Regions from separate parts of the Blautia sp. DFI.1.216 genome, predicted to be linked through region 3. Evidence: riboswitches for the same ligand, from Rfam matches in the RefSeq annotation. Region 3 holds a riboswitch; each other region holds the start of a gene.

Region 1 (9,403 bases), on a different contig from region 3:
CACATACTGCTTATTAAACTCATCTACTGAATCCGCTGTCCAAAATGACTGCTGCAGCCGGAAAGCACTTCCATCTTCACGGTAATCTTCTGCAAAGCCTTCCAGAGCATTCTTCATAGCAACAAATGATGGTGCAACGATAGCACCATATTTTCCTACAAGATAGTCGATTCTTTCCTTGCCGTTATATCCCTTCTTGTTAAACATTTCGTATGTATCTTCTGTAAAACAATCAATTGACCCCAACAATACATCTGTACTGTTCTCTTCTTCATAAGCATCAATTACCTTGATAAAATCACTTGCGCTCACTACACTCAGAATAACATTATACTCTCCTGTATTCAGCGGAGCAGCCAGCTTTTCATCCAGATGATCTTTTGGATAACCCGGAACCAGAGTAATCTTAATATCACTGCCTGTTTCAATTTCTTCCGTATCCTGCGTATTCACCAGTTCTTCTACAGACTTCTCATATGACAGACCATATGCTTCCTGAAGCTTATTCAGAATACCTATCGTTCTCAGACGATGCATCTCATTACCGATGGCAGATCCTCCACATGCTATTATGTAATGATTCTGATTATTCTGATCCTCTGAAGCAAAATACTCCGCCATATTGGCAGCCGCATCCTTTTCTGTTTCAACAGATGTTCCTATCGTTCCCAGAAAGTAAGGATTATCCTTTACTTTCTCATACATTTCATCACTGATCGTTCCTGAACCACGCACATAATACATACCATATTCTTCGCATACCGGAAGAACTTCTTCAAGATCAGAGGAAAGGAAAGAAATAATTCCCTTTACATTTCTTTCATGAAGCTCATTTATAAAGCTGATTTCTTCTTCTGCAGTGCTTATACTGGAAGAATATAAAAACTCAACTTCAAAAGCCATACCGACATAATTTTCAAAATAATTTCTAAACTCTCTTACTTCCGCATCATTCAGATTATATACAGACACTCCTATTGTCATTTTTTCATCCTGATCTGCTGTATCACTCTGGACATCAGATGCCATAACTGAAATACTGGTGCAGGTAAGCAGCATAATCATTGTCAATATAAAACTAATTATCTTTTTCATTCCTTTTTTACCTTTCTGTCGTATTTGTATAAAAATTCAAGTTTTCTTTTCTCACATCCCTTCCTGAAGTAAAAAAGATCCTCTTCTTAAAATGTATTTTAGGTATAAAAATAAAGCCTTTCTTAATACACCGTAAGAAATAACCTTTTCTAATGCAAGCAGGTCTCCTGACTTAAGTTCATCGCATTTTATCGTCTTCCCGCCTCTTAAGCAGTGACATATATGATAAAAAGCTCCCTTTTACAGTGGCGGGACCGTACCGGACTTGCACCGGTTTCCCTTTTAATTCCATATTACTGGAAACATGCATTATTTTTATAATATGATATCAGGGGCTAAAAGTCAAAAACTATTTTTACTCCGCGCTAAGGCTTTTCCCCAACTTCATTATATTTTTATTATATAATTCCATTTGGTTAACGTCAATAATTTACATCTAATATTTATATGTTTTTTTATTCACTTTTACTATGGTCTTGAATATTCAGATTCCAGTATCTATTCCATAATAAGGGTCTCTTTGCAGCACTACCTTCTCTTGTGGCATTTCTTTGTTTATGCTAAAATATTTTTACTACTATAAATGAGCAAGTTCGTGATTTTGCATAAAAGAAAGACACCTCGATTCCGTGTGTTGTATAATGAAAGTGCCTAAACAAACATTTGCAATATTTACGAAAGAAGGTGTCTCTCGCAAATACTATACATCATTCCGCATTCATATACAACCAGCTTAAGAAATTAAATTTATGCAAATTTTATTCGAACCGGGTGATAAACCACCTTATAAGTATCCTGATCAGCATTTTCATTTCAGGATATCATGGAAAAACCACGGATTTTGCTAAAAACAGTTCCTGTCACAGAACTACGATTGCACATTTCCTTAATTCAGGGAAATGGGATGATTCTCTACTTTCAGATACGTTAAAACGTTCTGTTATAGAGATTATTTATTCAGAAGCAGCACGCACCGGAAAGCCTGTTTTCTGCATTGTAGACGATACGATAGCTTCAAAGACAAAGCCTTCGTCACAGGCTCTGTATCCGATTGAAGATGCGTACTTTCACCAATCCCATTTAAAGGGGAAACAGGACTACGGACATCAGGCAGTAGCTGTTATGCTTTCCTGTAACGGCATTGTCCTGAACTATGCTTTTGTAATGTACAATAAATCAATTTCCAAGATTGATATTGTACAAAATATTGCAAAGGAACTGCCTGTTCCACCAGTAATGTCTTATTTCCTTTGTGACTGCTGGTATGTTTCTGAAAAAATAATCAATACTTTTGTACAGAAAGGGTTCCATACCATTGGTGCTTTGAAAACAAACCGTCTGCTGTATCCATCAGGAATGAAAAAGAAACTCAGTGAACTGGCTGCTGAACGATCCACAACACATAAAGGATTTGACCTCGTCACAGTCAAAAAACGCAACTATTATGTGTACCGGTATGAGGGAAACCTCAGCGGCATAGAAAATGCAGTTGTTCTTTTAAGCTATCCTGAAAAAGCATTTGGTAATCCTAAAGCACTACGTGCTTTCATTAGCACAAATGTATCCTTATCTACACAGGAGATCCTTTCCTGTTATGTTTGTCGATGGCCGATTGAGATATTTTTCAGGCAATGCAAAAACCATCTGGCCCTGGATACATACCAGATACGCTCCTCAAAGGGAATACAGAGGTACTGGCTGTTGATGTCACTGACACATTATATTTGTGTCACAGGAACTGGCGGATATCGGTCTTTTCAAGATGGATATCATCGAATCTGTAGTGCCGTTCATCAGGAAAAGTATCAGTATCTATTCCTATGTGCAAAAGCAAGTGATGATTTTGAAGCATTTATGAAATTAGCAGGATAATTTTGTGCATTTTTTCAAATTTGCTCATTTATAGTAATTAAATAAGGTAATTTTAGTTTCTAAATATCAAAACGTAACTCTTTCAGTTTACTGAAAAAGATAATTTTTCCCTTCATTATAAGTTCCTTTCATTGAAAATCGAACAGCTAATTTCCCAGTCATCGGATCTTCAATACCTATACTGATCTTATATTTCTTTCCGGCCAGTGAGATCATCTTTTTTACCTGCATTCTTGTTTTTGTCTGTAAAGTTTCTTCCGGCAGAAGTGATTTTAACGAAATGTCAACCGCTTCTTTTTCAAGACTATTTCCATCCTCATCTTCTACCAGAACCCATACAGGCCAGTCTTCATAAAATGGTGCAACTCCATCATTCTTCCATTTAAGATTCAGGCTGACATACCCCGGCATCTGAATAAGGCTTGCTTGCGAAATCCACAAACGATATCCCATGCTTCCTAAAACTTTCCTATAACCGTTTTCATAAGTTTTATCCGCTACTTTCGGTCCAAGAAAAGTAGTATGTGCTTTCTTTATCAGATTTATTGTCTGATCCAGATTTGTGTCAAGCAACTCTTTCATTGTAATTGAACTTGTAAACTCACCTCCGGAAGGAAACTTTTTCCAGAAATCCTTCATTGCGGATAACCCTTTTTTCTCATGAGTCTGGTCAAACTCACCGCCTTCATTAATCCAGCGAAACCATTCCTCTGTGCTCTCTGGCTGTCCGGTCATATCGTTGTAGAGACCTATTCCATAATGTTCTCCCTCACTAAAAGGTCTTCTCATCAGTATCATGGAATCAGGGAAGGCCTCTGTCCATGGAATCATATAACGTTCTCTTACAGATTCTTCTGGCAGACTCTGTATTCCTGCGGAAATATTTACATGCCATTCTCCCCAGTGCCCCAGACTTCCAAGTTCGATATAACTGACCAGTCCATCTCTGCCAAAATGCTCTCCAAGTGCATTAACTGCCCTTTTGTGATATTGTATCATCTGTTCATTATTATAATCAGGAGCATATCCCTTTCCATACTCCATATCATACCAGGTTCCCGCATGATCAGTTTTGTCATATAGCCATTGTGGAATGTCCATATGCTTTTCCTCCCCGGGAATATCACACACAAACCTCAGTACCAGGTGTTTCCCTTCTTCTCTCCATCTGTCAGTCTGATTTTCTCTTTCGATTTTCTCCCAGTCATATTTTCCTTCCTCCGGTTCCAGTTCAGCCCAGGTAATATCCATATACAGTAAAGATATATCCTCTCCTATTGTTTCTTCCCAGGCACAAGGTGCATATCCCATTAATGGATTTCCAAAAATTTCTTCTGTTTTTTCATATATCTGAGTTTTTCTTCCAAATACCATCCATACTCCTGCTGCTATAATAACTAAAAGTCCAAAAACCAACAGAACCAGATATCGTTTCTGACTTTTAGCCATGATATTCTCCATTATACTGAATCAATGTAACATCTTCCACTCCACCGATATCCCGGATTTTTTCCATAAACTCCATATCATTCTGTCTGCAATATATTTCAACTGCCATTTCTGTTTTTTCATTGCGCATAGTTTTTGATTTTACGAAATATTTTCTTTTTCCAAAACAGCGGATAATTTCATCTCCCGCCTGAGTTCCCTGATAATGAATCACTGCAATATAAATTCTTCCATTTTGTTGTTTGTGATAAAACAGGGTGATCATCAGAATGATAATCACAGCTGTCAACAGAGTTAATGCATACATACCTGCACCGGCTGTAATCCCCGATGTGATTGCCCAGAACAGATACAGAAGATCCATCGGATCTTTAATTGCTGTACGAAAACGTACAATAGACAATGCACCAACCATACCAAGAGAAATCACAATATTGCTGCTGATCGCAAGTGTTACCATACAGGTAAGCACTGTCATTCCCACAAGTGTAACTGCAAAACTTCTGGAGAAAATAACTCCAACATAAAATTTCTGATAAACCAGATAAATCACACTTCCCAAAATCAAAGCCACTGCCAGAGCAGCCAATATCTTAGGTATATCATACTGACTGAACATTCCTGATTCCAGTACAGATTTTTTTATCATATCCTGTACACTCATCTTATCATCCTCCCCTGTGTATCATACCAATACTCAAATCCATTCATGTACCGCGTTTTTTCATAACACAGTACATATTTGGAAACTGCTGTAAATTCTGCTGCCTGCGGCGGCAGAAGATTTCTCAGAATCTGAGGCAGCATCTCTGTAAATTTCACTTCCATGATCAGTTTTCCCGGTTCCAGTACAGATAAAGCCGGAAGCGTACTGTCGAAAATGTCATAGCTTCCAACAGCCGCTCTGACATCTGTATCAAATGTAATCCTGACTGTTCCCTCATCCATGATCCATGGTTCTCTCTCGTAATCTACGATTGTTCTCGGCCGCATCATATTACTCATACATTCTATGTAAAATTCCCTGCAAAGATTATACGGGCTTTTCAGAAGAAATTCATACTCGCCGGAAAGAATTTTTTGCACCTCATCTTTTGTCAGAGGGGCATCTTCTTTATAAATATAACTGCCGAACTTCTTTTTTCTTTCCAGCTTGATACTTTCAGCACTATAATTATAAATTCGTATCCTGTATTTCTTCCTCATAAGAACGCCGCTTTCCTTTTCTTCATATGCACTGTTCCAGTAATCATCAAAATACAGGCTCCGTATCAGATATCCTCCAGTTTCTGCATGAGGATCCAGTTTCATAAGTGGCTTCATCCGAAGATTCAGGACTTCTTTCTCACTGGTACTGATAAGATATTTCCACTCGTTACGAAAACGTTCTTTCTTCCTGTCAGCCTTCTTCATAATCGTCTTCCTCTACCGTACTATCTTCTGTTATGTAAAAGCACCTCATACCATAATATTTTCCTTCATCTGTTACATAATAATCAAATGCATCCTGCGTTTTTCCAGATGTATTTGTTGCTCTTACTCTCACAAAGTACTGTCCTGCTTTCGGAAGGTCCATCTCAGCTTCCGGAACAGTCAGTGTTGTGTTCTGATAGATCACATCCCGGAATAGATAATCTCCTGCAACCTCTACAGAATACGTAATGTCCTCTGCGTCCAGATCATAAGATACATCCCAGTTAAATTTCAGCTTATCACCGTCTATTGTCGGAACACCTATATAAAATGGCATTGGTGTTTCCAGACTTTCCAGATATAACTGATAGTTCTTCTCTATCTCATCAGGAAGTGATGCTGCAATCTGATCGTATTGTTCAGATGTAAGCGGTTCATACTCTGCATCAGGCATCAAATATAAATAGGGCTTCAGTACATTCTTATAGCTCTCTATCTTTGATGTGAGCATATCTTTGTTCAGATATTCCCTCAGATCCAGAATGGCATCATTTAATTTTTCCCGGAAAGACCGTGACTTCAGACACCTTTGAAACAGAATATTTCCCCAGTAATTGCTGATTCCCTTTTCCCAGCTGTTCTGATCCGAAAAATTCCTTAATTCATATTCCGGTCTCATCAGACAGCCATCGTTATCCCAGGCAATAAAGTACCAGATATCTGAATTCAGAGGACTGTATAAATAAACATTTCTGTTCTGTGTGTCTACGTTTCCCATCAGAATCTGAAATGCCATCCAGTAAACAATATTTTCTTCATCAAAATGTTCTTTCAGTACATCTTCAATCCCTATAGAATAATCATTCAGATCTGTCAGCATATCGATCAATTTGGTATGATCTGAATCCCCTTTTATTTCCAGCATTTTTTCAAAGGCTGTCTTATCATATCCTGCATCATCTTCTTTTTTTATAATATCCTCGTAGCGATAAAATTCAAAAGAATTAATCTTATACAATTGTCCGTTTGAATCCAGTCCATGACTCTTTAATGCCGTCTTATTCAGTTGTTCAACCTGTGTATAAATTCCATAATCCTCAAATTTTCCACCTGGTTCTTCTGTATTATCCTTTACATACAAATGCACAAACTGTGTACGTAAACCAACCATCTGAGGAATTCCCCTGATCAGATCATATGCCAGCTTATTTCGAAAGCGCATTCCTTCTGTCATATGTTTATTCAGGTTAATGGTTCTCTGGCCTCTCCACGTTCCTTTATTCTTTTTTAACTCAATTTTATAATTTTTTTGTGCATTCTGGCTGGATGTCTGGCCCCTGATCTGAACAGTTGCATTAGGCACGCGTTCTCCATATCCGACTTCCCCTTCTGTCGGTCCATTCTCATCTCCCACCTGCAAAAGTCCTGCCACCTGATATCTCTCCACTCCCATATCTTCGTAATCATAAACAGAATAGCTGTTGATTTCCTTCCATGTATGATATGTATTTTCCGATGAATTTCCCTTAGATACAGTAAGATACATGGTAACAACACTGGTATCATCATCATTTTCATACAAAGAATCCTTATCTCTTAAATGAATCTCATTGATTTCTTCTTTCTCCGCTTTTTCCGCCTTTACCTGTTCTGTTTTGTTATCTTCCTGTACTGTCTGATCCTGTGAAGAGTTTCCCGCTTTTTCCAGAGTGCAGCCTCCACAGAGAGAAAGACTGACTAATACTGCACTTATCAGATTTATTTTTTTAATTCCTGTCAACGCTCGTTCTCCTTTCCAGTTTCTCATCCATAAAACATCCGATTCTGGTAAATACCCCCGATTTGTCTTCTGCTACCACCGGCTGTATGCTGAGAATATAATATGGCAGACGTCTGGTATAACGTTCCAGACGGATCATAACTATAAAATAAAACAGTACACATCCTGCAAGAAACCCAAAGCCATAATATACCTGCGGACAAAACAGAGAAATCACAGTAAACACAGAAGTTCCCACGGCAAAAATTACAGAAGCAGCCAATGCTCCCCTGTAATCTGTAAAATATAAAAGAAGCAGAAGCATCGTATTTGCAACTGCATAAATGCCGTAACCAACACAAAGTGTCCGGAAATATCCATACATCAGATCATTAAATCCCAAAGGAAGGTACTTCAAAAGACTCTCACCCATTGAAATCGCCAGCGCAGTAGTCAGTAACTGCTTCAAAGCGGTATACTTCAATTCTCTGTTCAGTACATCCAGCATTTCTGTACCGGCCTGCATAATATCCTTAATGGTTCCCCCATCATTGAATAAACTGTAATAATTCCTGTATTTCGGATAAAAATTAACTTCTACAGAAACCACAAAATTTACAGTGGTGATCAGAATTGTCAGAAATGCGATCAATGCCGGTACGTCATGAGACGGTGCCCCATAAAAAAGTCCTTTTACCTGTTTCCCCAGCGGTCCGGCCCACATGATCACAAGGTGGGCAAACAGCCCGATATTAATGCAGAGTCCTGTAAATGCCAGCGGCAGAAACTCATCTGCCCACCTTAAAAATAAGAATGCACTGATATCACTTTGTGGAAAATACTCATACAGTAAAACAACATCCCATAAAAGCATGATCCCATATCCAATGCATACCGCAACCATCAATGCTTCCACATGGGAAATTCCCAGAAACAGCAATAAGGCTCCCGAAAGAAAAGTAACAGCGATCGCAGCAAGAAAGGATAACATAATTCCTCTGTAATCTTTAATTGCAGTAAGATAACTCATCGCATTCCATGTAACGATCAGTTCTCCAAACAACTCAAAACATAAAAACTTATCTATAAGCCCAACTCCGGAAAATATCAGAAAAATCCCATATAAAATTCCTCCTGCAATGAGCATTAAGCCTGTCGAACCCCAGAAAGATGACAGAACTGCCTCATTTTTTTCTTCATAAAGCATATCTGCAATAAATCTTGTTACTACCATTGACAAGAAACTGGTTACCGTCAATGATGCAAGAAGTGTATATGTGATCATGCAGACCAGTAATTCTCTGCTCTGTTTCGAAGCGCCTGTCCTGTCACACAAAAACATAACACCCAGCAGAAGGACGATCCCCAGCAGCATGGGACCGGTACAGATAATCCCTGCATATCCATAGGCGCGGAAAGAAGCAAACAGCCCTCTTCTGCTGAACAGTTTTTTGAGTTCAAATCCAATCCCTGCCATATGCTTCCTCCACCTCCCTGTAAAGTTTTCTGTATTCACTGATCATGCGCTCATGCCTGTAATATGCCTTAGTTCTTGCCTGTCCGCTTTTTCCCATTCTGATCCGTCTTCTCCTGGATTCACACATTTTTTCCATAGCGAAAGCAAGTCCATCCCTGTACATAGGCGGAACGCAATAACCGGCACATCCAAAATCATCTCCTTCTTTTCCATTCAGAAGTTCCCGGCAACATCCTACATCAGTCGTTACACATGGGCGTCTGGCCGCAAATGACTCCAGCACGGATAATGGCTGGCCTTCTGATATACTGGTAAGGATCGTAAAATCCAGTTTTCTC
Region 2 (10,809 bases), on a different contig from region 3:
TACTGGGGATTTCCAGAGATGCATCCGATGAGGAAGTGAAGAAGGCATATCGTAAGATGAGCAGAAAGTATCATCCGGATGCCAATATTGACAATCCGAATAAAGAACAGGCTGAGGAGAAATTCAAGCAGGTTCAGCAGGCTTATGAGCAGATTATGAAGGAAAGAGAGCAGGGAATCGATTACGGGAATTATGGCAGCAATAATTACGGTGGTTTTGGCGGATTTTCCGGACAGGCAGACTCTGGCTATCAGGATGAAGAGTCTATGCGCAGGCAGGCGGCAGCCAATTATATCCAGAGCGGTCATTATCGTGAGGCTATGAATGTTCTGCAGTCACTTTCACAGAGGAACGGACAGTGGTATTATCTGTCTTCCATGGCAAACATGGGACTTGGAAATAACGTAAATGCATTGAATGATATTAAGCAGGCTATCCGTCTGGAACCGGATAATGTACAGTATCAGATGGTTTTGCAGCAGATGGAAGGCGGAGGAAACTGGTATCAGGAGATGCAGAATCCTTTTGGAGGTATGCCGACAGGCGGTGATGATTATTGTATGAAGCTGTGCCTGGCAAATATGGCATGCAGTCTGTGTTGCCCGGGAAGCGGCATATTTTGCTGCTAAAACGTTATTGTTCACTCCGTTCTCAGTAACGTAGTCAAAATTCATTCCAGATTGCCTGCGGCAATGGAATTTTGGTAATAATTGGATTGACAATTAAAAGTGAAAATATTACTATAGTAAAGTGATAATGTGCAACTGTAATGATATGCAACAGTTGCAAACATATAATTAAGGTTACAGGAGGAAATCATAATGAGTATTCGTATTGGTATTTTAGGCTACGGCAATCTTGGCCGCGGTGTAGAGTGCGCAATCAAACATAATCCGGATCTGGAGCTTGTTGCTGTATTTACACGTCGTGCTCCGGAAACTGTTAAAATCCTTACAGAGACAGCAGCGGTATATTCTGTCAATGATGCCGAAAAAATGAAAGATAAGATCGATGTACTTATCATCTGTGGTGGAAGTGCAACAGATCTTCCGAAACAGACACCGGAATATGCGAAGATGTTTAATGTAATTGACAGCTTTGATACACATGCAAGAATTCCAGAGCATTTTGATTCAGTAGATGCAGCTGCAAAAGAAAGCGGTCATATCGGAATTATTTCAGTGGGCTGGGATCCGGGAATGTTCTCACTGAACCGTCTCTATGCAAATGCAATCCTTACAAACGGAAAGGATTATACATTCTGGGGCAAGGGTGTAAGCCAGGGACACTCAGATGCAGTACGCCGTATCAAAGGCGTAAAAGATGCAAAACAGTATACAATTCCTGTTGAAGCAGCACTGGAAGCAGTGAGAAACGGAGAAAATCCGGATCTTACAACAAGACAGAAACATACAAGAGAATGCTTTGTAGTTGCAGAAGAAGGTGCGGATCTGGCACAGATTGAGAATGATATCAAGACTATGCCTAACTATTTCTCTGACTATGATACAACTGTACATTTTATTTCTGAAGAAGAACTGAAGCGAGATCACAGTGGAATCCCACATGGCGGTTTCGTGATCCGATCCGGAAAAACGGGCTGGAATGATGAGAACAATCATGTGATCGAATATAGTCTGAAGCTGGATTCCAATCCGGAGTTTACATCTTCTGTACTTGTTGCATATGCAAGAGCTGCATATCGTATGAATAAAGAAGGACAGAGTGGTGCGAAGACCGTATTTGATGTGGCACCTGCTTATTTATGTGCTGCTGATGGTGCTGAATTAAGAAAGCATCTGTTGTGATCAGGGATATAAGATAATATTCTGTCTGTTGAAAAAATAAAGAGAAAACAGGTATACAGGTTATATTTCACAGTGTTATCTTGTGAAAAGAGACAAAGTATTTGTGGACTTTGTCTCTTTTTTTATGGAACAGACTGTGAAAAATTAGTGAATGTTTAACAGAATTTTACTTGTCTGTTGACGGGTTATTTAAAGTGTAATATAATAGGGTCATAGAAACGTAACAACATTGTAAAAAACTTTGTTAAACCTTAGAGCGTATCTGAGAAGTATGTGAGATATCAGAGCGATACCTACGATTCATACTTTTCAGACACGCTCTGATAACGAAAAAAGAAAAGGAAGGTATGTATGCAAAACGTAAACAGGAAGTTTAAAATCTGGGGGGCACTTCTGTTTCTGCTGTTTTTTGCTGTGGGAGTTTCCATGTATTTTACTGCGGCAAATGTACAGGCTGCAACGAAAACAGGTTTTGTAACTATTAACGGAGATTCATACTACATAAATAAAGATGGCTCTAAACAGAAGGGTTGGCTGGAACTTGAAGGGAAGAAATATTACTTTAACACAAAGACCGGTGTTCAGGTAAAAGGCTGGGTTACTGACAGTAAAGGACGAAAGAGATATTTCAGTAAACAGGCTGGTATCATGATGACAGGCTGGGTCACTGATTCAAAGGATCAGAAAAGATATTTTAATCCATCTACCGGATTCATGCAGACGAAATGGCTGACATTGAAGGGAAAGAGATATTATTTCTACAGTAACAGTGGAGTGGCTGCCTGCAAGACATTCCTTACAGACAGTAAGAAAAATACCAGATATTTTACAAGTGCATGTTATATGCTTACCGGCTGGACAAAGAATTCCAGCAATGAATACAGATATTTTGAAACTGAAGACGGAATTATGGCAAAAGGTTTCCAGACACTGGATGGAAAGAAATACTACTTTAATACAGGCAGCGGCAAGATGGCTGTAGGCTGGACGACAATTGACGGAAATAAGTATTATTTTGATAAGGAAACCGGTGTGATGGCTACCGGAGATGTAACAATTGATGGACAGAAATACCATTTTAATTCCAATGGTATATTGAGCAATACTACAAGTCCGACCGGTTCCAGAACAATCAAGAATTATCTGGCAGGTGCATTACAGCCTGTTGGTCAGGCTCTGTACGTATGGGGTGGCGGATGGAATGATTCCACCAGAAAAGGAACAAGTCAGACAATGACTGATTTCTATAACAGTCAGAGCAGCAGTTATGATTACAATAACTACAGAGATCTCAGCACAGCCAACAGAGCAAAAGGTTTTGACTGTTCCGGTTTCGTAGGATGGTCAGCTTATCAGGTAATGCAGAGTAAGTCCGGTGTAGGAAGCGGATATACGGTAGTTTCCGGTGAGATTGGTTCTTATTATAAGTCCATGGGCTGGGGAAGTATTCTCACTCAGGCGAATCTGGCAAGTGATGACTGGACAGTATATCCCGGAGATGTGGGATATGACAGTGGACATACATGGATCATTCTCGGACAGTGTGCTGATAAGAGTGCAGTGATCGTGCATTCTACCCCGAATGCAGGTGTTCAGATTGCAGGTACACCTACTCCGTCCGGTGGTTATTCCAGTCAGGCGATTGCACTGGCACAGAAGTATATGTCAAGATATCCGGGATATACCAAATATGATTATCATACTTCATCTGGTAACTATATCAGAAGAGGTAATTATCTGAGATGGAATAGAAGTACGCTTTCTGATCCGGATGGATATATGAATATGACCGCAGACCAGATTCTTGCAGATCTGTTTAGCTGAGAAGTGAATAGTTAAGAAAATGGAAGCAGCTTTCGAATAAGGAGGCTGCTTCTTTTTTTGCGTTCTGTAGTAATTCCATAAATAATGCAAACAATCCAGTCCACTATAGCGTGAAGTCCTGCTACGTTACTGTCCACTCCGTTCACAGTAACGTAGCCAAAATTCATTCCAGATTGCCTGCGGCAATGGAATTTTGGCTTGTATGTCTCGGGATAGTGGTGTGTGAACAGTAACCCTGCATCAGATATCTTTGTCCTGTGTCAAATTATTACAAACATGAAATGGAATATGTTTGAATTGTAGAAAGAAATGCGAAGAATAACAAAAAGATTAATAAATGTTACAGAAATATAAAATTTATGGTAATTAATCCTTGCGTTTTTGAGTGTGGTGTGTTAATATGTATAAGAATTAACTTAGATATTGCAAAAACATTAAGATATAGAAAGAAAATGTTACGAGGGTGAGAATTCATGAAGAAAAGAATTGTATGTCTTACATTAGCACTCCTGATGAGCGCAACACAGGTTGTTAGTGTAAGCGCTTCAAGAGAGGATGAATTGAGAGAAGAGCAGGCGATCACAAGTCAGCAGCTGGATGCGACATATTCCAGAATGGATGAGCTTGCATATGCGAAATCACAGCTTGAGAATGAGATTTCCGAACTGGATTCCAATCTTGTAAGTGTTATGGTTTCTATTGATACTCTTAAAGGAGATATCGATAATAAAGAAGTAGATATTATTAAGACAAAACAGGATCTGGCTAAGGCTCAGAAGGCGAGAGATAAGCAGTATGAGAGCATGAAGCTTCGTATTCAGGCACTGTATGAACAGGGTGGGGATGCAGCGTGGTTTCAGATGATGCTTAATTCAGAAGATTTGAGTGAACTTCTGACACGTGCTGAGAATACACAGCAGATGTATGAGCAGGACAGAAAGAACCTTGATAAATATGTGAATACTATTAATGAGGTAAATAATTTAAAGACTCAGTATGAATCTGACAAAGCAGAACTGGAGGAGATGAAGGCTTCTTATGAACAGCAGTCTTATGATCTTCAGTGCCAGATCGATCAGAAGAAATCTGAATCAGCCGATTATGAGAATGAAATTGCATATGCACAGCAGCAGGCGACAGAATATGCAAATCTGTTAGCGGAACAGACAGCTGAAATTCAGAGATTGGAAGCTGAAAGAATCGCAGCAGAAGAAGAGGCAAGACGACAGGCTGAGGAAGAGGCTGCAAGACAGGCGGCAGAAGAAGAGGCAGCAGCAAAAGCTGCAGAGCAGGAACAGGACTCCGAATCAGAAGAGGAAGAAAATGTAGAGTATGATGAAGACGGAAATGAGATTGAGAATACTGATGATGCGGATGATGAGTCTGAATCAGATGATGGTGTAGAATATGATGAAAATGGTGATCCTGTTGACAATGCAGGAGCTTCTGATGATGTAGAGTACGATGAGTATGGCAATGTGATTGATTCTGATAATACAGTTTCACCAGATGATTATGAGAGTGAACAGTCATCTGATTCAGATAGTTCTTCATCTTCAGGTTCAGGATCAGGATCTTCTGTAGTAGACTTTGCAACACAGTTTGTTGGCAATCCATATGTATGGGGCGGTACAAGCCTTACAGGTGGAGCTGACTGTTCAGGATTTACACAGAGTGTATATGCAAACTTCGGAGTAAGTCTTCCGAGAACTTCTTATGAACAGCAGAATGCCGGTACAGAAGTATCTTATGCTGATGCACAGCCGGGCGATTTGATCTGCTACGGTGGACACGTTGCAATCTATATGGGGAATGGACGTATCGTTCATGCATCGAACTCTGTAGATGGAATTAAGATCAGTGATAACGCAGCGTACAGAACGATTGTTTCTGTAAGAAGACTGGTATAATTAAATAAGTATAAATAATTAAATTTATAGGGGTTGAAAAGGAGTATCGCTAAGGGGGCTGATGCTCCTTTTCTTTATGTATAAGTTACCATTATTCCGCGAGGTGTTTTGGCATGAATATACCAAAATTCCGAGACATACCGCGCGAATTTATGCGATTAGCATAAATTCTGTGCATCGCGAAGCGTGTTGCTGTGAACGGAGTGAACCGTAACCATGTATAATATTTTACCGATTTTCAGGTGGATTTTACCTTGACATAAAATTGGATGGATAGTACAGTTTATGTAACTGAAGAGATACATATAAAATTTTAAATCTGTTTTAGGAGACATCAGTGGGAAAGAATATTCTCATGAATTATCCGGATTATAGTTGAATAGTGAAAGCGAGGAATGATAAATGGCAAATGACCATGTAGAACACATAAGAATTGTACAGGAAACGGTTGCTGGCAAGGAGATTACTTTTGCACATGTAATGGGAGGGCCGGCTCCGGTCATATACCAGAAGCTTGGACTGAATCCGCAGGTGGATTACCGTTCATCTGCAATCGGAATTATGAATATGACACCGCCTGAATCTGCAGTAATCGCATCTGATATTGCGGTAAAAAGCGGAAATGTTTATCTGGGATTTGCAGATCGATTTACAGGCACACTGATCATTACGGGAGAGATTTCCGATGTAATGTCAGCGATGACTGAGGTTGTGGATTATTTCAGAGACACTCTGGGTTATGTAGTCTGCAAGATTACCAAAAGATAGGAAGTGTTGGGATGGCAGGGATGACAACCAGAGAATTACTGGAAAAGCTTTATAACCAGGATTATGAGAAATTAAAGGGAAAAAAGCTGCGTATGACCAGGGTAAGGGTTCCGGGAAAGGAAGTGTGCCTGGCGCATGTGATCAATCCTTCACAGAGCTGTATTTATCAGAATCTTGGTCTGCATATTGGAGTCCATGAGGGAGAAGACCACACAGGAGAAGCAATTGGAATGATTCGTTTTACCCCATGGGAAGCAGTGGTTGTAGCTGCTGATATTGCAGTGAAAAGTGCAAATGTGGAGATTGGTTTCATGGATCGCTTCAGCGGATCATTGATCCTTACGGGAGGTCTGACGGAAGTTCAGACTGCAGTGGAAGAAGTGGTGAAATTTTTTAGAGAGGTGCTTGGCTTTAAGACTTGTGCAGTTCACAAAAGTTAAAACATACGAAAAGTCAGTTATTCTGTACCGATGGTGCTTATGTAACTGCCGGAATAGCTGAGAGAAGTGAAAGGGACAGACATTAAATATGAAGAAAATATTTCTGATGGGCAGAAGTGAAGCAGGTAAGACTTCATTAACTCAGGCATTAAAAGGCGAAAAACTTCATTATGTAAAAACGCAGTATACGAATACGGATGATGATACCATTGATTCTCCGGGAGAGTATGCAGAGTCCAAGCATTTCAGCGTAGGGCTGGCCTGTTTTTCTTTTGAAGCAGATGTGGTGGCAATGGTACAGTCAGCAGATGAACCTTTCAGTTTGTTTGGCTATGGCAGTAATGCATTTATTCTGAGACCACTGATAGGAATCATTACGAAAATAGATTCTCCTTATGCGAATGTTCCAATGGTGCGTCAGTGGATGCTGAATGCAGGATGTGAAAGAATTTTTCTGGTAAACAATGTGACCGGAGAGGGGATTGATGAGCTGAGAGCGTTTTTGAATGAGGATGTTCCAAAGCTGAGTCTGGAAGAAGCAAAATTCAGACAGAGTCTTGGTCTGAATGAATGGGATCCGTTGCCAGAAGGCGTGGAATATTCATACCAAAACACCTCGCGGAATAGTGGTGTGTGAACAGTAACGAATGAACAATAATAATTGGAAAAATATATTGATAAATAGTTGACAAGCTTGTTGCAGGGTGTTATTATAATGACAGTATAATTCCATACAGAACATATTAAGTGCTGATACTGTGAGAAAGAGCAGTACAGAAAGAGGGAATCAGGTGAGAAACCTGAGCGATCCGGTCACTGTAACAGAGGAGCAAATCTCAGAATGTCCATTGTGCCATAGCATGAGAAGGAGAGAGGAGCGATGAGCCTGGAGCCAGGAAACCTGCTTGGTATGGCGAGGTTAAACTTCCGTGTAAAGTGTAACAACCAACTCCGTTGAATCCGCAGCTTCGGAGTGTTGTCTGCTTTTATCTGAAGGCAGACATTTTTTATGGAATGCGCCTGTTCTTTATGAATTATACATGATTAAATGGCAGGCGATACTACTTCGGATTTATTCGTTCCCTCCGCGCACTCATGAACGGATTTTTTTCTACCCCGGGGTAGCATCGCTCCCTCTTATTAATTTTAAATGTATGATCTGTGAAAAATACTGTAATGAATTTTCAATGCTTTGTTATGTGAAGAGAAATTGATAATTTATTAGAGTATTTTTTTTATTTCGTCCTCTGATGGGTGGGATTGATGGAGACTGAGAAAACGGAATTATTCTGGAAAGATAAAAACTTGCAACAGGAGAGGAGAGGTAGCAATGGAGAAACCTTATTGGGAAGGGAAAGAATATTCTTATTTCAGCCATAAGAAATGTGAATTTTTTCCGTGTCATAAGAATGCAGATCCGGATGATTTTAACTGTCTGTTCTGTTATTGCCCGCTATATGCCCTGGGTGAGAAATGCGGTGGGAATTTCCGGTATACGGAAAAGGGAATTAAAGACTGCACAAACTGTATGCTTCCGCATAAGCGAAAAAACTATGGATATGTCACAGGAAAATACCAGGAACTGGCTGATATGATGAAAAGAGCAAAGGAAAGTATCAGCAAATAAGAGGAGAATGCGTCGCTGCTTAGAACGGAGTGAACAGTAACAATGTGTCAGATTAGCACAAATAAGAAAGAACGATTTTCATTGTAATACAATGCTTGTTCTGCTAGAATAAGGATAGCAAAAGAGAAGAGTCTGTAAGATTTTCAAGTCTGTTCTGAGTTAGTATATAAAGCATTTCACACACATTTTCCACACTTTTCACATGCACAGAAGAAAATGCATCACAGGCATTTGACGTCTTTTCCTGGCGACATTTTCTTGTCGGCAGAGCTCTGCATTTCTACATAGAGCCGTCGGAAAACAGGGAAAATTCACTGTTTTCCGACGGTTTTTGTCATTGATCATGGTTGAAAAACAAAAAAGATACTGATATAATGATATTATATTTATGTAAGGGAGTTAACTACTACATGAAAAAAAGAAATACAGCGATACGCGCATTGTCAGTTTTTCTGGCTTATTCAATGGTTTGTACATCGGTACCCGCTGCGGGTCAGGAAATGTTTGGATCCGGAGTCAACAGGGAGACAGAAGAAAATACATCAGATCTGAAAGACTTTCAAAGTTCACAGGCAGATGAATTTGGAACAGATACGGGATCGGATGCAGAATTGTTCGGAAGCGATGATGCAAAACAGGAGTTTCAGGATGGAGAAAACTCAGAAGAGGGTACAGACGGAATCAGGTATATTAAGGGTCGTCCGTTGACAGAAGAGGAAAGAAAGGAAGAACTGGAACCCTTTAAAAATTTAAAACCTTTGGATCCGGGAATTGAAGTGGAGAGTGATCTGACATCAGTTTATGCTGCATATGGAAACAGGGAGGCTGCATTTCCATCTTCCTATGATGCCAGAAAGGAAGGATTAGTTACGCTCGTAAAGAATCAGAATCCATTTGGAACCTGCTGGGCTTTTGGTATGGCAGCAATCATGGAGACTTCGCTTCTGGCACAGAACAAAGGAACCTACGATCTGTCAGAAGAACATTTATCATATTTTTTCTCCAACAGACAGAATGATCCTCTTGGAAATACCCCCGATGATAAGAATTATGTACTGGGAAATTATCATGTAATAGGAGGTAATGATCACCTGGCGGCTATTTATCTCAGTACATGGTCGGGAATGACTACAGAGGCCGATGTACCATTTCCTACGGATTCTTCGCATCAGCAGGATCTGACTGTACAGATTCCGGGAAGTAAGGCTTATAATTCAGCGGCATATCTGAAAAATGCATCTGTTTCCAAATACAGTGAGGAACGTATGAAGGAAATGTTGCTGAATGACCATGCAGTATCCATTATGCTTTATATGAAGGAAAATTATGTAAACCCGGACACAGCAGCATATTGTTATCCTGTTGGAAAATCAAATTCGACTGTAATTAATCATATTGTGACAGTGGTCGGATGGGATGATACGTATTCAAAGGATAATTTCCTTCCTGTTTCCAATGTAACATCTGATGGTGCGTGGATCATCAAAAACAGTTGGGGGGAGAAGAAAGGAGACGGAGGATATTACTATCTTTCTTATCAGGATCCCAATATCAGTAAACTTGTAAGTGCAGAGGCAGTGGCTGCTTCGGATCAAAAGTACAGGAATAATTATTTTTATGATGGTTCTTCAGCACTTTCAGTGATTCCGATACAGGCGGGACAGTCAGTAGCAGCAGTTTATGAGACAACTGCAGGAAAGGGAAAAGCAGAAGTCCTGGGGGAGGTTAATCTTGTTACAAACAGTGACAATGCCTGTTACAAAATTCAGATATACACCGATCTGACAGATCCATATGACCCGGAAAGCGGGACCGCTGCATATGCTGCTCCATATGAGTTTGAACAGCCAATCGCAGGTGTACAGACTATTAGTGTACCAGAGGTGGTTTTGAAACAGGGAAGCAGATATTCTGTTGTGATCACAAACAGTGGGACTGACAAAATCAGCTTTGGAGTGGAAGCAAAGTCCAGTTATGGGAACTGGTTTACCTGTACGGCGGGGATAGAAACAGGGCAGACATTCTATAAGAGTGCATCGGAAACGGCCAGGTGGACAGATGGAAAGACGAAAAACTGGACGGCAAGGATCAAGGCACATACAAGGACCCTGAATCAGTCATGGGTGCCGGATACACCGGTATTTCAGGTGAAGGCATATAATTCCGGATATAACCTTATTTCATGGGAAAAAGTTTCCGGAGCTACAGGATATTATGTGTACAGAAAACCTGCAGCAGGTGGAAAGTGGTCCAAAATTGCAGATGTCGGGACATCGGAATTAAAATATAAAGATAGTAAGGTTACGGCTAATGCATCATACCGTTATACAGTAAAAGCATATTATGAAGCATCCGGAAAAAGATATTCAGGTAAATATAAAACCGGCGATGTGATTAAAGCAGCACCTGCAGTGCAGAAGGTTACTTCTGTG
Region 3 (10,809 bases):
CCTCCAAGAATGATCACTGACAGAATCCTGGGAAGACGGATTTCCCATATTATATTGTAAGCAGTCGCATCTCCTTGATGTCTGAAAATAATATTCAGAATCTCACCCACTGAAAGATGAATGCTTCCGGCATTTACATTCCAGACAAATAAAATCACCAGAAACACCGCCAGTATAAAAAATGCTATCCAGTATCTGGCTGTACGTTTTTTGTCATCCATATTTTTTGTTCCTTTTGTTTTTATATTTCCTGCTTTTGGCAGTTCTGCAGAATCCCGCAAACATATTTCAATGCCATTCGTAAATAACTATACCAATCGCATAGAATGCGAATTCAAGTGTGCCGAGGATTTACAAATATCATTTTAACTTATGCATATATACAAGTTCATCCAGTGAATCATCATCTGTGGTAAGGATTGTATGAATATCTTCGATCATGGTTCCAAGCTCGGTGGTTTCCTGGAAAAGATTTTTACCCGTACACCACACATTTCCATCCTTCACTGCCTTAAAATCTGCCAGAAGATTACTTTTTGCCAGCAGTTCATCAATACTAGAAAGTTCACCGTCGATAGTACTGTTATAGATGATATAGTCCGCATCTTTTGCTTTGGCATAAAATTCTTCCATCTGCATATTCATGGTAGACAAAGCGTTATCACTTTCTCCTGTATCTTCGGGAACATATTTGCCGCCTGCAAGCTCGATCATGTTTGAAACATAATCACCATTCTTTCGCACATTGACAGCACCTGTGGAATTAATATAAAAGAATGCTACTGTTTTACCTGTATCTTTATCATCAGAGGTCAGAACTTTGTCAAGCTTGTCTGTCTGCTCCTTAAATGCCTTCTCAGCTACATCTTCCTTTCCGAGAAGCACAGCATAGAGTTTCATCCATTCAGTTCTTCCCAGAGGATGGCTCTCATAACTGGAACGTTCTACCATTACCGGGATACCAAACTGTTCCAGTTTCTCTTCCACCTCCGGATTATGATGGATCATAGTTGATTCAATGGCAAGACCACAGCCTTCATCCAGGATCAGTTCATAATCCGGTGCATTGTACTTGCCTGCATAAATCATTTTTCCGGATTCCATGGCATCTTTTGCTTCCTGGATATACCATCCATTCTCCTGAGTTCCTGAAAGACGAATGCTGTCAATACCGTCAATTGCGCGGAAAAGATCCATGGCAGAGGTTGCTACCAGATAGATGTTGTTCAGCGGTTGTTGAATAACTGTGATATCTTTTTCAAGCCCCTTTGGAGCCTTTTTTCCCTCTGGAACTACAAGAAACTGTCCTTCCTGATCGATAGTAATCAGAGCATAGCCATCATTGTAATAGTCTACGCTGAATTCTTCTGCGTAGGAAAGTTCCATACTGTGGTCATAGGTAAGTCCCGGGATATCCACAGGAGTTTTTGCATTGTCTTTATCTGCTGCGTATGCTGTACAGACAGTGCATATACAGATAATAAATAATGCAACTGACATAAAACCGATAAATATTGTTTTTTGCTGTTTCTTTATTATGTTTTTCATCTTCATAATTGTTTCTTTGTTTGTATGTGATTATTTTGCTGTTTTTTCTGCTTCTTTGGCAGTTGTGGAATCAAAATTTAAGGTGTAGTCAATCTCGTGAGGCTCACTCATTGCTACTGTATCTGCTGTTACCTCCATCTCTGCATCAAATACGCTGACAGGGATTTCAAAAGTGGAGTTTCCGTCTTTATTAACCGGCTCATATTTCTCACCATCCACAAGCATATAATCATAGTTCGGACTGCTCCATACGATAGTTGCTGTAGCTTTATCGCCTTCTACATTAATGGCTGCAGGAGAATCAATGGTTGCTCTTCCTGAACCGCCTGTGAGAGTTACATCCATGGTATAATCGCCGTCTTCAAGATTCAGATCTGCCAGAGTCTTACCTTCACTTGTCTTACTGTCTTTCGCATCTTTGTCTGTGTCATCTGCTTTGGAATCTGCATCTTTATTTTCTTTATCATCTTTTTTTGCATCTGTATCATCGGATTTTACAGGATTTTTGACACTTACCTTATGGTCATACCATTTTCCTTTTGTTCCGATCAAAGCTACATCGAATTCTTCATCAATTGCGGGTACCGGGATATCAAATCCATATACTTCCTCACTCATTCCATCGCTGTATGTAACAGTATCTGTGGTTGGCTCAAGAACCTCTGCCCCGTCTTTCTGTGCATCTTCTGCCTTTCCGACGAAAAGGTTTACAATTTTCTTAGAAGCAAGGCTTACATGGATAGTCATCTTGCCATCCTTTACTGTAAGGGTTCCTTTTCCATCGTTTGCTTCATTTACATGGAACATTCCGCTGTCTGTATCAAATTCTGCTGTGTAGGTGCCATCCTCTAATGTATCACTCTTGGATGCATCTGTTTCTTTATTATCTGTGTTTTCTGAATCAGCATCTTTTGCAGTTGTTTCTTCTTTATCAGTGGTTTCTTCTGTTGCCGTATCAGTATCTGTCTTTGCAGCAACCGGGCTTGTACCGATCAGAGTAGCTGAAATAGTAAGTGCTGACATTAATAATGTAAATGAACGTTTCTTCATGATTATTTCTTCTCCCTTATCTTCATATTTTTTATAGTTTTTTCTATCGTGCTGTTCAACCCATCTGCTGCAGAGCAACAGGCTTTTGAACAGGTGATGGCAAATATATTATAGTAATTCCAGAAAATAATGCAATTAAGACAGTTCCTCTGGATCTTTCTCAGATGTGCGCACGTTACTGTGAACGGAATGAACAGAAACGTGCGAACTGTTTGCAGTATTTTATGGAATTGCTATGACTTCTTTTTTTCTTATCATATAATATATCTGCCCGGAAACTTTTGCAAGTTCTCCGGGCAGTTTATCTTGTTTGAACAATATTTTTTATTCAGCGTCAGCCTCTGCAGTATCAGCTGTTGTCTCAGCTGCGTCATCTGCCTGTGCATCGTCTGCCTGTGCATCGTCTGCACTGTCATCTGTTGCTTTGGCATCAGTATCTTCTGCTGCTGCATCGTCAGATGCTCCAAGAGAATCAATTGCTGCTTTTGTATGAGCCACATACAGATCTTCTACTGCTGCGATTCTTCCAAGACCTGCGATCTGACAGTCAACACTGTCGAAATCACCGGATGCCTCAAACTGAGATTTCCAGGAATCTGCATCATCACCAGCCATATCATTGTTAGCGTGGTCTCCGGCAACAACCATCAGAGGACGAAGGATTACATTCTTGAATCCTGCTTCTTTTACTTTCTCGATAACCTTGTCACATGCTGTGTCTTCCGGTTCTCCCTCTACAGTTCCGATGAAAGCGTTTGTGAATCCAAGATCATCCATCTGTGTCTGCATCTGGTCATAGGTTACGTTAGCTGTATGGGATGTACCATGTCCCATGAATACAAATGCTGTGCCTGCATCTGCTGCTGCTTTCATATCATCAAATCCAGCTTCCTTGCAAGCTTCATCTGTGATTGCCTGAGCAACTGCTTTCTTGTCATCATTGATCACTGTAGCGTCATCACCAACTTCACCGAGCATTGGCTCTGCAATTGCAACAGATTCAAATTTGTCTTTGTATCCATCAATTGCCTCTGTCATTTCATCATATTCTGCACCATGCATCAGATGTGTCGGCTGTACAACAAGATTCTTAACACCGTTAGCTACTGCACGGTCAAGAGCCTGCTGCATATTATCGATTACTTCATCATCTCTTGCCTGTACATGGTTGATGATGATCTGTGCTGTAAATGCACGTCTTACTGACCAGTCCGGATATGCTTTTGCAAGGGCATCCTCGATTCCTTTGATATCCTCTGCACGGCTGTCGTTGAAGGATGTACCAAAACTTACTACAAGAAGTTCATTCTCACCAATCTCATCCTGGTTACGAGGATCATCTTTGGAAGCATCACCTGTGTCACGTCCAAAGTATTCAGGGCTTGCTTCTTCACCTGTTACCAGTTCTTTCTGAGCATCTGTAAGTTTGTCCCATGCTTCTTTTGCTGCTTTGCAGTCTTCGTCAGTTGTGTCTGTTCTTTCCTGAACATAAATCTTATCGATCAGGGCACCAACTTCGTCTGCGGCTTTCTGATCATCATCAGAAGCTTCTGTTGTATCATCAGATGCTTCCTCTGTATCTGCTGCATCTGCATCGTCTGCAGCTGCTTCTGTGTCATCTGCAGCCTCTTCTGTTGCTGCATCATCAGATGCAAAAGCAACTGTACCTGTTGCTGCTGTCATGGAACAGGTCATGGATACTGCCAGTAATAAGGCTAACATGGATTTTCTTTTCATTTCGTTTTTCCTCTTTTATTTCTCGTATTTCCGGACAATTGTATGCACAAAAAAGGCAACTGCATATTCTGCAGCTACCGCTTTCCCATAAATACATGGTTTATATGTACCAGATATATCTGTAATTTCGATTCTGTCTGATTCATTTAATAAAAGAGCTATGTATCGTTATGAGAATACAGGTTCTGTATACCGCAGACCTTAAATTCTACGCCAAGGCAGTTCTCCTGACTTCGATCATCGCTGTTTCTCCCTTCCCAGTTTCCCAGTGGTTTCTGAAAAGCAGCTCCCATACACAGTGACGGTATCGCTCCGGATTCTCACCGGATTCTCTTTTGCACATCAAGTACGATGCAACCTTTGCGTTATAACATTGCACATATTCAATTCGGATATTCTTTTTTTATCACATTTTAACAAAAATGTCAATACAATTCGTGTATATTTTCCTTTAATGTTTGGCATTAGTGTTACTGTTCACTCCGTTCACAGTAACGTAGCCAAAATTCATTCCAGATTGCCTGCGGCAATGGAATTTTGGCTTGTATGTATATTATCGCGTTATTCATTACACTTCTGTCAGGGCTTTGAAAAAACAGGTTCTGTTTCCGGTATGGCAGGCTGCACCGATCTGCTCTACTTTAGCAAGGATCGTATCATTGTCACAATCCAGTGTAAGGGATTTTACAAACTGGAGATGTCCGGATGTGAGTCCCTTCGTCCAGAGTTCATTGCGGCTTCTGCTCCAGTAAGTCATTTTACCTGTTTCAAGAGTGGTATTAAATGCTTCTTCATTCATATACGCCAGCATCAGCACTTCGTTTGTCTGATAATCCTGGGCTATAACAGGTACCATTCCATCACTGTTTAATTTAAAATCAGACCATGCGATGCTGCTTTTTAAATTCACTGTATTTTCCATTTTCTGTCTCCATCTAATTTATTGATTGCCATAAATCATTTCGTAAATTTTCAAATTTTACAAACTGCCCTTGGTAGACAGAACATCTGTGATCCTTGGATCATAGGATGTGGCTGCGTCCAGTGCTTTGGCAAAACTTTTGAACATTGCTTCTGCTACATGGTGATTATTCCCACCTGCCAGAACCCTGATATGAAGATTCATGCCACAGGCATAGGAAATGGCATAGAAGAACTCTTTTACCATTTCCGTGGACATGTCACCGATCCTGTCTGTGGTAAACTCTGCATCCCATACAAAGTAAGGTCTTCCGGACAGATCAATCGCACAGAGCACCAGGGATTCATCCATGGGAAGGATGCAGCTTCCATAGCGCTTAATCCCCTTTTTGTCACCAATTGCTTCTTTTAATGCAGTTCCCAGAACAATTCCTGTATCCTCGATGGTGTGATGGTCATCCACCTGAAGATCACCATGGACTCTGACACTGAGATCAAAGAGCCCATGACGGGTAAATCCATCCAGCATATGGTTAAAAAATCCCACACCTGTCTCAATATCAGAATATCCGGTTCCATCCAGATTTATTTTTAATTTGATTTCTGTTTCTTTTGTATTTCTTTCTGCTGAGGCTTCTCTTGCCATGGTTAAGTCCTCTCTGTCTTACTTATTTTCAAACACTCTGAATCCATTGTTTTAATGCGCAAACTACAGTTTACATTATAGCAGATTTCAGATTCAAAGCCTTACCATTATTCTTTATCTTCATCCTCAAAACGAACTGCAATAGAATTTGCATGTGCAGTAAGCTGCTCAGAAGTTGCAAACTGAATGATATCTTTGTGTATATTACGCAGTGCGGATTTTGAGTAATATACAATACTTGATTTCTTTATGAAATCATCTACGGAAAGGGCTGAGAAAAATTTGGCTGTTCCGTTTGTAGGAAGTACATGGTTCGGACCTGCAAAATAATCTCCCAGTGGCTCGGAACTGTACTCTCCGATAAAGATCGCACCTGCATTCTTCACTTTCATCATATCTTCAAAGGGATTGGCTGTCACGATCTCCATATGTTCCGGAGCGATTTCATTGGCTGCCTCAATCGCCTCGTCCATATCCTCTGCGATCAGAATGTATCCAAAGTTATCAAGAGACTTCTGAATGATTTCTTTTCTGGAAAGAACCTCCACGAAACCTTTTACTTCTTCATCTACTTTCTTCGCAAATTCCTCACTTGTAGTGATCAGGATAGCACATGCCAGTTCATCATGCTCTGCCTGGGAAAGAAGGTCAGCTGCCACAAAATGCGGATTAGCTGTCTCATCTGCAAGAACAAGGATCTCACTCGGTCCTGCAATGGAGTCAATGCTTACATAGCCATATACTGCTTTCTTTGCAAGAGCTACGAAAATGTTTCCGGGACCTACGATCTTGTCTACCTTCGGAATACTCTCTGTTCCGAAAGCAAGGGCACCGATCGCCTGTGCACCACCCACCTTATAAATCTCATCTGCTCCTGCTTCTTTGGCTGCTACCAGTGTGGAAGCGCATACTTTGCCATCCTTTCCGGGCGGTGTTGTCATAACAATATGCGGGACTCCTGCCACTTTCGCAGGTACAATATTCATCAGTACAGAAGACGGATAAACTGCTTTTCCACCGGGTACATAGACACCCACACGATTTAACGGTGTTACTTTCTGTCCAAGCATAGTTCCATCTGTTGTGCTTGTAAACCAGCTGTTCTGGATCTGTTTTTCATGATACTGACGGATATTGACCAGAGCTTTGCGGATCACTCCAAGAAGTGCAGGATCAATCTGCGCATAAGCCTCTTCAATTTCTGCATCTGTGACGCGGATAGTCTCTTTTGTCACATCAGCTTTGTCAAATTCTTTTGTATAGGCAAAAAGAGCTGCGTCCCCTTCATTTTTTACTTTATCAAGGATCTGAGCTACTGTGGATTCAAATTTCCCATAGTTATTCGGGCTTCTTTTCAGCAGATTCTCAAGAATATCCTTTGTTGATTCTTTTGTTAATTTTACTGTACGCATCTTTACATCTCCTCCTGAAGAACTCTTCTTAAGTCTTCAATAAGTTTACGGATTCTCTCATTTTCCATCTTCATGCTCACCTGATTGACTACCATTCTGGCAGACAGCGGGCAGACCTCTTCCAGCACCTTCAGTCCGTTTTCCTTCAGTGTACTTCCGGTCTCCACAATATCTACGATCACTTCAGACAGACCAACGATGGGTGCCAGTTCAATGGAACCGTTTAATTTGATCAAATCTACTGTCTGGTGTTTTCTGTTAAAGAAGTAATCCTTGGCAATATTTGGATATTTAGTCGCCACACGGATCAGCTGGTTGTTCTCCAGAACCTCTCTGGCACTCTCCGGTCCACAGACACACATCTTACATTTTCCAAATCCAAGATCCATCACTTCATAAAGCTTACGGCCTTCCTCCAGGATCGTATCCTTTCCCACAATTCCGATATCTGCCGCACCATACTCTACATAGGTAGGAACATCCGGCCCTTTTGCAAGGAAGAATTTCATCTTCAGTTCTTCATTGGTAAAGATCAGTTTACGGGAATCTTTATCTTTCATCTCTTCGCAGGTGATTCCTGCTTTCTCAAACATCTCCATTGTTTTGTTGGCAAGTCTGCCTTTTGTCAGGGCAACTGTCAGGTATCTCATGGCTTATCTGGCCTCCTTTTTCAAACGTAATGCCACACATCTGCCCTCTGCACGAAGTTTCTGTGCCTCTTTAATGGCTTCTGTACGGTTCTGTGGCTCGTATTCGATCACTTCCGGCTTCTCCTCTTTCTCAGAGATCAGTTTCTGGCTGGAAAGTGCAAGAAGAAGGTTATCTACTTCAAGGGCAAATCCGATAGATGCCGCAGGTTTGCCAAAGTGTTTCATCAGGCCATTGTAACGGCCTCCCTTGATCATAGGTTCACCGGTTCCGTAAGTATATGCCTGGAAAATGATACCTGTATAGTACTGATATTTACTAAGCATTCCAAAATCGAAAGAGATATACTTTTCATATCCGTAGTTTTTCATAATCTCATAGATTTCTTCCAGTCTGGAAACTGCCTCCAGTGCGCAGGCGTTGTTTGTCAGACTTCTGGCTTTCTTTAAGACTTCTTCTGAACCAAACATCTGTGGGATTTCAGTAAAGGCTTTCTGCATACTGTCTTTGAGTTTCTGTTCTTCTACAAACTCTTCTACTCCGAAAGAATTTTTCTGCGAGATCAAAACACGAAGACGTTCTTCTGCTTCCGGACCGAGTTCGGCTTCTTTTAATAAGGATTTGAAGTAATCTACCTGTCCGACACTGACCTGAAATTCTGTAAGACCTGCTGCCAGAAGGCATTCCACTGTCATGGCAAGAAGTTCTGCATCTGCATCTGCGGATTCATCACCGATCCGTTCTACTCCCATCTGTGTGGTTTCTTTGAGATGTCCTCTGTAGCTGGTGTTATTAATAAATGTGTTTCCTGTGTAGCAGAGGCTTACAGGTTCTTTGTCCGGGGAAAAGTAGGTTGCACAGGCTCTGGATACAGACGGGGTGAAGTCAGGTCTGAGTACCAGGGTATTGCCTTCTCTGTCAAAGAATTTATAAAGTTCTTTGGATGGGATGGTTCCTACTTCGCGGCTGAATACTTCAAAGTATTCGAATGTCGGGGTTTCTATGTCTTCATAGCCATACTGGTGGAAGACGCGATGGATTTTCTCCTGTACCTTTCTTTTCTGGCTGCATTCGCCGTTGTAGATGTCTCTTACACCTTCAGGGGTGTGGAAAATACGCTGCATGGGTGGTCCTCCTCTTGGTTATGTATTGTGGTTGTTATTACTTTGCCGATTTCGCTTTAGTACAGTAACGTGCTACTAAAGTAATGTGAAACTAGATAGAATTATAATTGTTTTTTAGAAAAATGTCAAGTACAGTTAATGTTATTATTATATGTTTAGAGGGACGCTCAGAAACATATTGTATTTGAGGTGCGGTTTCGGTATCTAAGAGCTTCTAAGTCTTCAGGAAATCTGCTAAAACCATGAGAAGAAAAGCCCGGAATTACTCGCTGTCGCTCAGACAAGGGGCTTTTCTTCTCATAACGCAGATTTCCTGAAAACTAAGAATCTCTAAGACACCTGCAAATGCACCTCAAATACAATATGTTTCCGAGCTGGTTTTCGCAATGTGGAAGATTATGACGGCTATAGCAAGTCTATTAACTAATGCATTTAAGACAGTTCAGCCGAGTGCGAAAGACAAGGCAGATACCTACAGGCGTGCTGACGCACATCAAGGATATCTGACGCAGGATTTTACGCTCTGATGAACTGAATCAATATACATTATAAGAGGCTTGCTATAGTATGCCAGCCAGTTGATTTCTTCATGGTTACTGCCAATACACAGCGCAGAAATTTATTTTATTTCCGGTGCATTTGCAGGTATCTTAGAGCGTGTCTGAAAAAGGCTTTCTGCAAGATGTGCGTCACAATTTGTGGAATATTTTGCCCGGATGAGGGCGCCGTAGCGGGCTACGGCAACTGAATTCGGGTGAAATATCCCGCAAAGTGGGGCGTGCAGATTGCGGGAATGATTTTTCAGACACACTCTAGAGTTTCTTAGGCAAAAAAAATCTGCGTTATGAGCCGGCTGTTTCACTGTCTGAGCGAAGTCGGCGACGGAGCGAGTTTGAGAAGACGGCTCATGCTTTTAGCAGATTTTTTTTGCCTTAGAAACTCTTAGATGCCGAAACCGCACCGGAAATAAAATAAATTTCTGCGCGTCCCTCTTCTATTCCCTCTCATCAAGATCAATCTGAATCCCATCCAGAAAGGGCACAAGAAACCCGCTTTTTTTATTCAAATAGTACTGAGGCTCCAGTTCTTCGCGCCGGAAGCTCTTGCGGCCGCCTTCCTGCATCCGGTTCCAGAAAGTAAGGAGACTGCGCAGTGTAAGGTAATAGAACTGGTTTTCATGGCTGTAGAATATAAGAAAAAAAGCCACCCCTCCCTGCTTTTCAAATGCCTGCATAAATTCCACCTGATGAGGATGGATATTCGCAAGCGGAAAAGTATCCGCCGCACATTCTTTGGCATCAAAGCAGACAGGGATACCCTGTACTGCTCCGATATAGTCTACAGTGCTTCGTTGCTCGAAATATGCCAGCGTAATATGACGGTTTTCCTTATCCATACGGACAGGTGTGATCGGAGTGGGAATTTTCTGGATAAGTGCCAGTCCCTTTTCTCTGTATTGTTCATTTGTACGATTTACAAGATCCTCCAGAGTGGATCCCCGCAAACCTCTGCTGTTCCATGTTGCCACTTTATTTCTCCGTAAATTTTATTTTCTACTTCAATAATTTTACCGACGGATAATACCTGATAACTGCCTTTCCGACAATCTCATCAAATGTCACAAAACTGGTGCTTTTCCAGCAACGGGAGTCTTTGGAATGATTGCGGTTATCACCCAGGACGAAATAGCTGTTTTCGGGAACTTCATACGGGCCAAAGCTGC

What was found. A riboswitch is a leader RNA that binds a small molecule or an ion and turns the genes downstream of it on or off. The one in region 3 is predicted to bind cobalamin.
Region 1: another riboswitch for cobalamin. It lies ahead of LJE11_RS14435 (hypothetical protein); the one in region 3 lies ahead of LJE11_RS06770 (sirohydrochlorin cobaltochelatase).
Region 2: another riboswitch for cobalamin. It lies ahead of LJE11_RS16155 (cysteine-rich small domain-containing protein); the one in region 3 lies ahead of LJE11_RS06770 (sirohydrochlorin cobaltochelatase).

Annotation. Positions count from the first base shown of each region.
Region 1 covers NZ_JAJDML010000043.1:1,293-10,695, reverse strand. The annotation lists gene LJE11_RS14435 (hypothetical protein) at 1-1,095, opposite strand, end outside; cobalamin riboswitch at 1,236-1,418, opposite strand; gene LJE11_RS14430 (transposase) at 1,867-2,967, shown strand; gene LJE11_RS14425 (DUF4832 domain-containing protein) at 3,055-4,416, opposite strand; gene LJE11_RS14420 (DUF4956 domain-containing protein) at 4,409-5,080, opposite strand; gene LJE11_RS14415 (polyphosphate polymerase domain-containing protein) at 5,077-5,829, opposite strand; gene LJE11_RS14410 (CotH kinase family protein) at 5,816-7,636, opposite strand; gene pelG (exopolysaccharide Pel transporter PelG) at 7,596-9,065, opposite strand; gene pelF (GT4 family glycosyltransferase PelF) at 9,046-9,403, opposite strand, start outside.
Region 2 covers NZ_JAJDML010000057.1:1,594-12,402, reverse strand. The annotation lists gene LJE11_RS16195 (DnaJ domain-containing protein) at 1-629, shown strand, start outside; gene LJE11_RS16190 (diaminopimelate dehydrogenase) at 822-1,808, shown strand; gene LJE11_RS16185 (N-acetylmuramoyl-L-alanine amidase family protein) at 2,160-3,632, shown strand; gene LJE11_RS16180 (hypothetical protein) at 3,644-3,799, opposite strand; gene LJE11_RS16175 (C40 family peptidase) at 4,106-5,542, shown strand; gene LJE11_RS16170 (BMC domain-containing protein) at 5,945-6,310, shown strand; gene LJE11_RS16165 (BMC domain-containing protein) at 6,322-6,750, shown strand; gene LJE11_RS16160 (EutP/PduV family microcompartment system protein) at 6,839-7,387, shown strand; cobalamin riboswitch at 7,479-7,673, shown strand; gene LJE11_RS16155 (cysteine-rich small domain-containing protein) at 8,081-8,377, shown strand; gene LJE11_RS16150 (C1 family peptidase) at 8,788-10,809, shown strand, end outside.
Region 3 covers NZ_JAJDML010000012.1:63,207-74,015, forward strand. The annotation lists gene LJE11_RS06755 (FecCD family ABC transporter permease) at 1-221, opposite strand, end outside; gene LJE11_RS06760 (ABC transporter substrate-binding protein) at 361-1,554, opposite strand; gene LJE11_RS06765 (hypothetical protein) at 1,579-2,598, opposite strand; gene LJE11_RS06770 (sirohydrochlorin cobaltochelatase) at 2,923-4,335, opposite strand; cobalamin riboswitch at 4,536-4,712, opposite strand; partial or broken gene hisI (phosphoribosyl-AMP cyclohydrolase) at 4,910-5,224, opposite strand; gene hisB (imidazoleglycerol-phosphate dehydratase HisB) at 5,315-5,902, opposite strand; gene hisD (histidinol dehydrogenase) at 6,010-7,314, opposite strand; gene hisG (ATP phosphoribosyltransferase) at 7,317-7,964, opposite strand; gene hisZ (ATP phosphoribosyltransferase regulatory subunit) at 7,968-9,086, opposite strand; partial or broken gene LJE11_RS20270 (DUF6783 domain-containing protein) at 9,706-9,831, opposite strand; partial or broken gene LJE11_RS20275 (DUF6783 domain-containing protein) at 9,790-9,912, shown strand; gene LJE11_RS06800 (Holliday junction resolvase RecU) at 10,081-10,614, opposite strand; gene lepB (signal peptidase I) at 10,640-10,809, opposite strand, start outside.